Regions from separate parts of the Intrasporangium zincisolvens genome, predicted to be linked through region 1. Evidence: riboswitches for the same ligand, from Rfam matches in the RefSeq annotation. Region 1 holds a riboswitch; the other holds the start of a gene.
The links. A riboswitch is a leader RNA that binds a small molecule or an ion and turns the genes downstream of it on or off. The one in region 1 is predicted to bind S-adenosylmethionine.
Positions count from the first base shown of each region.

Region 2: another riboswitch for S-adenosylmethionine. It lies ahead of RY076_RS23680 (putative leader peptide); the one in region 1 lies ahead of RY076_RS08015 (aminotransferase class V-fold PLP-dependent enzyme).

Region 1 is NZ_JAWIIL010000002.1:795,468-799,796, forward strand. It holds gene RY076_RS08010 (endonuclease/exonuclease/phosphatase family protein) at 1-90, shown strand, start outside; gene RY076_RS08015 (aminotransferase class V-fold PLP-dependent enzyme) at 107-1,495, opposite strand; SAM riboswitch class IV at 1,534-1,655, opposite strand; gene RY076_RS08020 (MFS transporter) at 1,747-3,174, opposite strand; gene RY076_RS08025 (FtsK/SpoIIIE family DNA translocase) at 3,299-4,329, shown strand, end outside.
Region 2 is NZ_JAWIIL010000006.1:186,435-190,763, reverse strand. It holds gene rpsA (30S ribosomal protein S1) at 1-1,361, shown strand, start outside; SAM riboswitch class IV at 1,675-1,788, shown strand; gene RY076_RS23680 (putative leader peptide) at 1,821-1,898, shown strand; gene RY076_RS16865 (amino acid ABC transporter permease) at 2,046-3,113, shown strand; gene RY076_RS16860 (amino acid ABC transporter ATP-binding protein) at 3,110-3,892, shown strand; gene RY076_RS16855 (ABC transporter substrate-binding protein) at 3,977-4,329, shown strand, end outside.

The sequences.
Region 1 (4,329 bases):
CTCGTCCTCGTCGACGCCGGCCAGGTCGCGTTCAACCGCACCGACCACGCCGCGGTCTGGGCGTCCTACGGCCTTCCCGCCAAGCGCTGATCGCCCGGGGCGGGACTCACCAGGGGCGCTCGACCTCGACGTCGCGGGGGTCGGTGCCCTCGACGGTCCAGCCGGCGGCGGTGCGGGTCCACGTCCGAGACGGGCCCTCGGCGACGAGGCCGGCCACCGCGTCGACGAGGCGCTGCACGCCCTCGGCGGTGCTGCCGAGGCCGACGCTGGCGCGCACGGCGGTCTCCGGACGCTCGCCCCACGGGTCCTCGAGCAGCTCGTCGACGAGCAGGTGGGCGCAGAACTTGCCGTCGCGCACGCCGATGCCGTGCTCGACCGAGAGCACCTGCGACACGAGCGACGGCTCGAAGCCGGCCACGGTGAAGGCGACGACGCCGACGCGGTCGTGGTCGTCGCCGAAGAGCGAGAGCACGTCGACGCCGGGGACGGCCTCGAGACCGCTGCGCAGGCGCTCGAGGAGGGCCTCCTCGTGGGCCTCGATCGCGTCGCGGTGACGCTCGATCGTCGCGCAGGCGGCGGCCAGGGCGATGGCGCCGACGACGTTCGGGCTGCCGCCCTCGTGCCGGGCCGGGCCGGTGGCCCAGACCGTGCCGGACTGGGTGACCGACGCCGTCGCCCCGCCACCGGGCAGGTACGGGGCGCCGGCGTCGAGCCAGTCGCGACGCCCGGCGAGCACGCCGGTGCCGAACGGCGCATAGGTCTTGTGCCCGGAGAAGGCGACCCAGTCGGCGTCCCAGGCCGCGAGGTCGATGCGGCGGTGGGCCGACAGCTGTGCGGCGTCGACGGCGATCCGGGCGCCGTGCTCGTGGGCCAGGCGCGCGAACCGCTCGACCGGCCACACCTCGCCGGTCACGTTCGAGGCCGCGGTGAGCACGACGAGCCGGTGCTTGCCGGGGTGGTCGGCGAGGGCCTCGTCGAGCAGGTCGAGGGCGTCGTCGGTGCCCTGGGGGATCGGAAGGCGCACGGTGCGCGAACGGCCCCACGGCAGCAGCGTCGAGTGGTGCTCGCTGCCGAAGACGAAGACGACCGCGCGGCTCGGCAGGGCGTGGGCCAGGGCCGACCACGAGTCGGTCGTCGTGCGGGTGAAGACGACCTCGTCGTCCTCGCGGGCCCCGACGAACCGGGCGACCTCCTCGCGGGCCTGCTCGTACCAGGCGCTCGTCAGCCGCGAGGCGTACCCGGCGCCGCGGTGCACCGACGAGTACGTCTCGAGGGCGCGGTCGACGGCGTCCTTGACGGTCTGCAGCGCCGGCGTCGACGCGGCGTGATCGAGGTTGGCGTAGGCCACCTCGCCGGCGGTGGTCGGCACGCGCAGACCTGCGCCGAAGACGCGCGGGAGGGCCTCGGCGTCGGCGACGACGTGCAGGGCGCGAGTGCGCACGACGGGGGCGGGCCCGCCGCCACAGAGGGTCGTGGTGCTGGGAAGGGCCGACATGGCAGTGCTCCTCGTGAGTCCTGGGACCCACCGGTGCAGGTCCGCGCTTGCCGACCTCGTCGAAACCAGCCGAGGGCGGCCTGGTCGTCACCCGGAGCACCCCACCGCGGAGGAGGGTTGCTGGCCAGCGAGCCGGGGCTTGTCGCTGACACTCTTGACCTGGCCTCGACGATAGGGGCGCGGTCGCGAGGATGTCCACCTCGCGGTCGACGCGTGTCGCCATCCGAGACGACCTGGGCTCCGGGCCTGCGTCAGCGCCCACCGTGCCGGCCGTGGCGGCCGCGCCGGACCTGGTGGATCTCCGCGAGGAGCGTCAGCCCCGGCTTGTCGTTCATCGATCGCCAGGCGCTGACGCCGGCCGTCCCCATCGCGAGCCCGGCGACGAGATAGGCGGCCGTGGCCCCGGCGTAGGTCAGCGACACCGGCCCGAGGTCCACGGTGCGCGGCAGCGGGAGCAGCGCCTCCGCCCCGGCGGCCAGCAGCGGAGCGACGGCGAGCACCAGGACGAGCACGACGCGGTTCAGCGACTGGACCAGCGCGAAGGTGCGGCCTCGGACCTCGTCCTCGACGGTGAGCCCGAGGAGCGTGTAGCCGACGACCCAGGCCACGCCGATGACGGCGCCGAGAAGGGTGGCGACCGGCAGCGCGACGAGCAGCACCGGGACCAGGGCGAGGACGAGCAGGAGCACTCCGGCACCGACGAGGGCGGCGCCGAAGATGCGCGGTCTCGAGAGCCCGCCGAGCACCCGCGGGCCGGCGACGATCCCGGCCGCCATGCCGGTGAAGACGGCGAGGAAGAGCATGCCGTAGCCCGGTGCGCCCGCCCCCATGTCCTGGACGAAGCGCGTCGCGAGGCCGACCACGAGCCCGCCGGCGCCGAAGGCACCGAGCATCCCGCCGACGAGGCCTCGCACGAAGGGTCGTTGCCTGATCACGAGCAGGCCGTCGGCGACGGTCCGGACGAGCGACTGGCCCGCGAGTCTCTCGCTCGCCCGGCGCGCGGGGAAGGAGATCCGCCAGATGATCCCGGCGCTGAGCAGGAAGGTCGCGCTGTTGGCGTACAGCGCCAGGAAGATGCCCTCGGGGTCGAGCCCGGGCAGGACGGCGTGCAGCGGGGCGCCGAGCAGGGACAGGCCCGAGAAGGCGAGGGCGGCCAGGGGCGCCGTTCCGTAGCTGCCCACGAGACCCAGCTGGTTCGCCAGCTCCAGCCGCTCCCGCGGCACGAGGTTGGGCACGGTGGCGTCCTTGGCCGGGTTCCAGAAGAGGGAGACGCACTCGATGAGCACGATCGCGACGTACATCCACCACAGCGAGCCGGCGACGGGGATGGAGACGAAGAGGCCGAAGCGGAGCAGGTCGCCCACGACCATCGTGAGGCGTCGGTCCAGCCGGTCGGCCACGACTCCCGCGAGCGGGCCGAGGACGACGGCGGGCGCGATGCGCAGGACGAAGACGCCCGAGACGGCGAGGTACTCGCCCACGCCGCCGGTCGCCAGCTCGGCGGCGAGGGCCGCCGTGGCGAGCAGGGCGAGCCAGTCGCCGAAGCTCGAGATGGTGCCGGCCGCGAAGAGGTCGCGGAAGGGCCGGATGCGCAGCAGCTGGCGGAGCGCAGCACGGCCGGGCGGCGTGAGCCCGCCGCCGGACTCGTCTCCCTCGGTCGGGGGTGACCCCGTGCCCACGTCCCCAGAGTAGGAGTCGTCCGCGGGAGGCCTTTCAGGTTCACGGCACTGCCGTCCGGTGCGGATTGGCTCTGGTGCGCGTGTGACGCGTGAGTTCAGCGGTGCGTTGACGTACGGTGCCAGCATGGCGACACGTCCGTCCACCACCCAGCGCACGAGCTCCGCGGCCGCCACGCGCGCCAAGGGCACGTCGTCGCGCCCGGCGGCCGCCCGGTCCACGCGCCCCGCGCAGCGCAAGCCGGCCGCCCCGCGGAAGGGCCAGACCAAGGGCCAGAGCAAGGCCAGGGGTGGCGGGCTGCCGTTCCCCTTCAACGCCGTGCGCAACACGTGGATGGGCGTCTCGCACCTCGCCGGAGGTGCCGTGCGCCGCGTCGGCCACAGCGCCGCAGACCTCGAGCCCGAGCACAAGCGCGACGGCATCGGGTTCGCCCTCATCGCCCTGGCCGTCATCGTCGCGGCCCGCGAGTGGTGGGGCGTCACCGGCTCGTTCGGCGAGGTGGTCCACGCCGTCTTCGCCGGCACGTTCGGACGCGTCGCCTACGCCGTCCCGCTCGTCCTGCTGGCGCTCGGGCTGCGGATGCTCCGCGCGCCCCAGGACGAGGCCGCGACCAACCGGATCATCGTCGGCACCATCGCCCTGACCTTCGCCGCCTGCGGCCTGTCGCACCTGGCCGACGGCATCCCCAACCCGCCCGACGGCGCCGACGGCATGCGCGCGGCGGGCGGCATCATCGGCTTCCTCGCCTCGAGCCCGGTGGCCGCTGCCGTCTCGCCCTACGGCGCCACGGCCCTGCTCGTGCTCCTGGGCGTCTTCGGGCTCCTCGTCATCACCGCGACCCCCGTCAACATGATCCCGACGCGCCTGCGCCAGCTCAAGGCGCTCGTCATCGACCGCGGCGCCCACCCGGCCGACGTCGACGCGGACACCGACGCGCCGGCCGCCGCGCTCAAGCGTGCGCGCCGCAAGACGGTCGACCTCTCCGAGCGCGACGGCGACGAGGCGTTCCGCCAGGCCGCGCAGAAGGAGGCCGACGACGCCCCCACCAAGCGGCTGCGACCGGGGGAGAAGCGTCCCACCGCGCCCGGAGTCCTCGCCCCACGGCCCAGCGGCGAGAAGGTGGTCGACGCCACCGACCCCAAGACCCACGGCGCGCC
Region 2 (4,329 bases), on a different contig from region 1:
GTCGCATCGTCAAGGTCGACCGGGACGAGGTCCTGCTCGACATCGGCTACAAGACCGAGGGTGTCATCCCCTCGCGCGAGCTGAGCATCAAGCACGACGTCGACCCGGGCGAGATCGTCCAGGTCGGTGACGAGGTCGAGGCCCTCGTCCTCCAGAAGGAGGACAAGGAAGGTCGTCTGATCCTGTCCAAGAAGCGCGCCCAGTACGAGCGCGCCTGGGGCACGATCGAGAAGATCAAGGAGGAGGACGGCGTCGTCACCGGCACCGTCATCGAGGTCGTCAAGGGTGGTCTCATCCTCGACATCGGCCTGCGCGGCTTCCTGCCCGCCTCCCTCGTCGAGATGCGCCGTGTCCGCGACCTCCAGCCGTACGTCGGCAAGGAGATCGAGGCCAAGATCATCGAGCTCGACAAGAACCGCAACAACGTGGTCCTGTCGCGCCGCGCGTGGCTCGAGCAGACGCAGTCCGAGGTGCGCACGACGTTCCTCAAGGAGCTCCAGAAGGGCCAGGTCCGTCAGGGCGTCGTGTCCTCCATCGTCAACTTCGGTGCGTTCGTGGACCTCGGCGGCGTCGACGGTCTCGTCCACGTCTCCGAGCTGTCGTGGAAGCACATCGACCACCCGTCCGAGGTCGTCGAGGTCGGCAACGAGGTCACCGTCGAGGTGCTCGACGTCGACATGGACCGCGAGCGTGTCTCCCTGTCGCTCAAGGCGACGCAGGAGGACCCGTGGCAGCACTTCGCCCGGACCCACGCCATCGGCCAGGTCGTCCCGGGCAAGGTCACCAAGCTCGTCCCGTTCGGTGCGTTCGTGCGCGTCGAGGACGGCATCGAGGGCCTCGTGCACATCTCCGAGCTGGCCGAGCGCCACGTGGAGCTGCCGGAGCAGGTCGTCAACGTCGGTGACGAGATCTTCGTCAAGGTCATCGACATCGACCTCGAGCGTCGTCGCATCTCGCTGTCGCTCAAGCAGGCCAACGACCAGGCCGTCGCGGCGTCGGAGTTCGACCCGACCCTCTACGGCATGGCCGCCGAGTACGACGAGCAGGGCAACTACAAGTACCCCGAGGGCTTCGACCCGGAGACGAACGAGTGGCTCGAGGGCTTCGACGCCCAGCGCGAGAAGTGGGAGCGTCAGTACGCCGACGCCCACGCTCGCTGGGAGGCCCACAAGGCCCAGGTCGACGCCGCGACGAAGGCCGACGCCGAGGCTGCGTCCAGCCCGAGCACCTCGACGTCCTACTCGTCCGCGACGGGCGACCAGGGCGGCGACGAGCAGCGCAACGCGCCGGCTCCCGCCGAGGGCACCCTCGCCTCCGACGAGGCGCTCGCGGCTCTCCGTGAGAAGCTGACGGGCAACTGAGCTGACGCTCTGACGCTCTGACGTCGACAGGGCCCCGGACCATCTGGTCCGGGGCCCTGTCGCGTCTCCGGGGACCGGGGGAGTGGTGCCAGGGCGGGCGCCCCGTCTCAGGATTCAAGAAGTCCTCGGCCAATATCCGATGCGCTGAGTAGGAATTATGCCCTTCGCTCGAGGTGGCACGGAGCGCCGAATGTGGCTGCGCGCCAAGGGAACTCGATGAAGGGTCGAGAGTGGTGGCGATGCGCCGCCGGGGGCGGCAGGGGTGGTTCGGGAGGTTTGCGCACCGGGTGGGCCGTCCGTAGTGTCGGTGGCAGGTCAAGAGCTCCAGTGCCAAGCCCCGGCTCGCTGGACAGCAACCCTCCTCCGCGGCGGGGTGCTCCGGGTGAGGACCTGGCCGGCGCCCGACGGGCTCCGGCAAGCGCGGACTCGAGGATCGGGTCCCGGACCCGAGGAGCAGTCATGGCACGGACGACCACCCCGGTGGCCCGTCGTCACGTCGACCTGCTCCGGGTGTCCAGCGCGCTCTGTCGCCGGTGACCCACCGCCCCCGCCGCGTCGGTTGACGACGCCCGGGCGGTGCGCGTCCGGCCGCACGGTGATCCCGTGGGCCCGACGCGGCCGACGCAGACCACCGACCACGCCACCCGTCCCGCACGGGTGCCCCCGCGTCCCCAGGAGAACCCCGTGACCTCCGTGTCCACCGCCTCCGTCCCGCGGACCGCCTCGCCGGCGGCTCCGACACCACCACGAGCGACGCCGTCACCGAGCGCCGTTCCCGACGCCCAGGACGCCCAGGACGCCCACGACGCCCACGACGCCCACGACGCCCACGATGCCGGGACCGGCCTGACCGTCGTCCCGCGGCGCACCCCGTGGACCTGGGTCGGCGTCGCCGCCGTGCTCGTCCTCGTCGCGATGTTCGTCAACGGCTTGGCCACCAACCCGGGCTGGGAGTGGCCGACCTTCGCCGCCTACTTCGCGAGCGAGACCATCGTGCGCGCCCTCGGCACGACGATCCAGCTCACCGTCCTCGGCACCGTGACGGGCTTCGCCCTCGGCGTCGTGCTGGCCGCGATGCGCTTGTCGCACAACGGGTTCCTGCGCTCGGTCGCGTGGACCTACATCTGGGCGTTCCGCTCGATCCCACTCATCGTCCAGCTGCTCTTCTGGTTCAACATCGCCTACCTGTACCAGACGATCTCCTTCGGCCTGCCCTTCGGGCCCTCGTTCGGCAGCGTCTCGACGAACGACCTCTTCGGTGCCCTCGGTGCGGCCGTCCTCGGCCTGGCCCTGCACCAGGCCGCGTACGCCGCGGAGATCATCCGGGGCGGCATCCTGTCGGTCGACGAGGGCCAGCGCGAGGCCGCGGCCGCCCTCGGCATCCCGCGAACGCGACAGTTAACCCGGATCGTCCTGCCGCAGGCGATGCGCTCGATCCTGCCCAACGCCGCCAACGAGGTCATCAGCCTCTTCAAGGGGACCTCGATCGTCTCGGTGCTCGCGATCCCGGAGCTCTTCTACCAGGTGCAGGTCATCTACGGCCGCAACTCCCGGGTCGTGCCGCTGCTGCTCGTGGCGACGGTCTGGTACATCGTCCTGACCACGCTGCTGTCGGTGGGCCAGTACTACGTGGAGCGGTACTTCGCCAAGGGCAGCTCGCGAGCCCTGCCCCCGACGCCGCTGCAGCGCCTGCGGTCGCGGCTCGCCGGCGTCGGCGTCCGGACCACCGACGCCCAGGGGGAGGCCCGATGAGCATCCCCACCGCGACGGCACCACCGGTCGTCGACCTCCGCGACGTCACCAAGTCCTTCGGTGGGCACGTCGTCCTCGACGGCATCGACCTGCGGCTCGAGGAAGGGACCGTCACGGTCGTGCTCGGCCCCTCGGGTTCGGGCAAGTCGACGCTCCTGCGCACCATCAACCACCTCGAGAAGGTGGACCGGGGCCAGGTCCGCGTCAAGGGCGCCCTCATCGGCTACCGCCAGTCGGGTGACCGGATCCACGAGCTGTCGGAACGGGAGATCCTGCGCCAGCGCAGCCGGATCGGGTTCGTCTTCCAGCAGTTCAACCTCTTCGGCCACCTGACCGTCCTCGAGAACGTCGTCGAGGCGCCGGTGTCGGCCCAGGGCCGCCGCCGCTCCGAGGTCGAGGAGGAGGCTCGTCGGCTGCTGGCACGCGTCGGCCTCGCCGACAGGGCCGCCGCCTACCCTCGGCAGCTCTCCGGGGGCCAGCAGCAGCGCGTCGCGATCGCCCGGGCGCTGGCCCTGCACCCCGACGTCATCCTCTTCGACGAGCCGACCTCGGCTCTCGACCCCGAGCTCGTCGGAGAGGTGCTCGAGGTCATCAAGGAGCTGGCGCGCGACGGGGCGACGCTGGTCGTCGTGACGCACGAGGTCGGGTTCGCCCGCGAGGTCGCCGACACCGTCGTCTTCCTCGACGGTGGTCGCCTCGTCGAGCAGGGCCCGCCGGACCAGGTGCTCGACGCCCCACGCCACGAGCGGACCCGCGCCTTCCTCGAGCGCGTCCTCTGACTCCTGCCGCCGCGGCGGCACCCCCACCCCTCACCCCCCTCACGCCACGACTCGCACCGCACCGGTGCCGAGAGGAGCTCCACCATGCCCAGCACCCAGAACCCGACCGCCATCACCCCGGCCTCGCGCCTGCGGCTCACCGTTGCCGGCCTGGCCGCCGTCGCGGCCCTGACCGTCAGCGCCTGCTCCGGACCCGCCGAGGCGAGCTCCGGCACCGCGGCGGCCGCCCGCCCCGGCGCGTCGGCGGCCGGCGTCAACACCTCGCCCGACCAGAAGCGCATCACCGCGGCCAAGGACGAGAAGGCGGCCGCCCTGCTGCCGAAGGCGATCCGCGACCGCGGCACGATCACGGCCGCCAACGCCGGTGCCGGCGGCGGCACCCCGCCGCTCGTCTTCACGGCCGACGACGACAAGACCGTCATCGGCGTCGAGGTGGA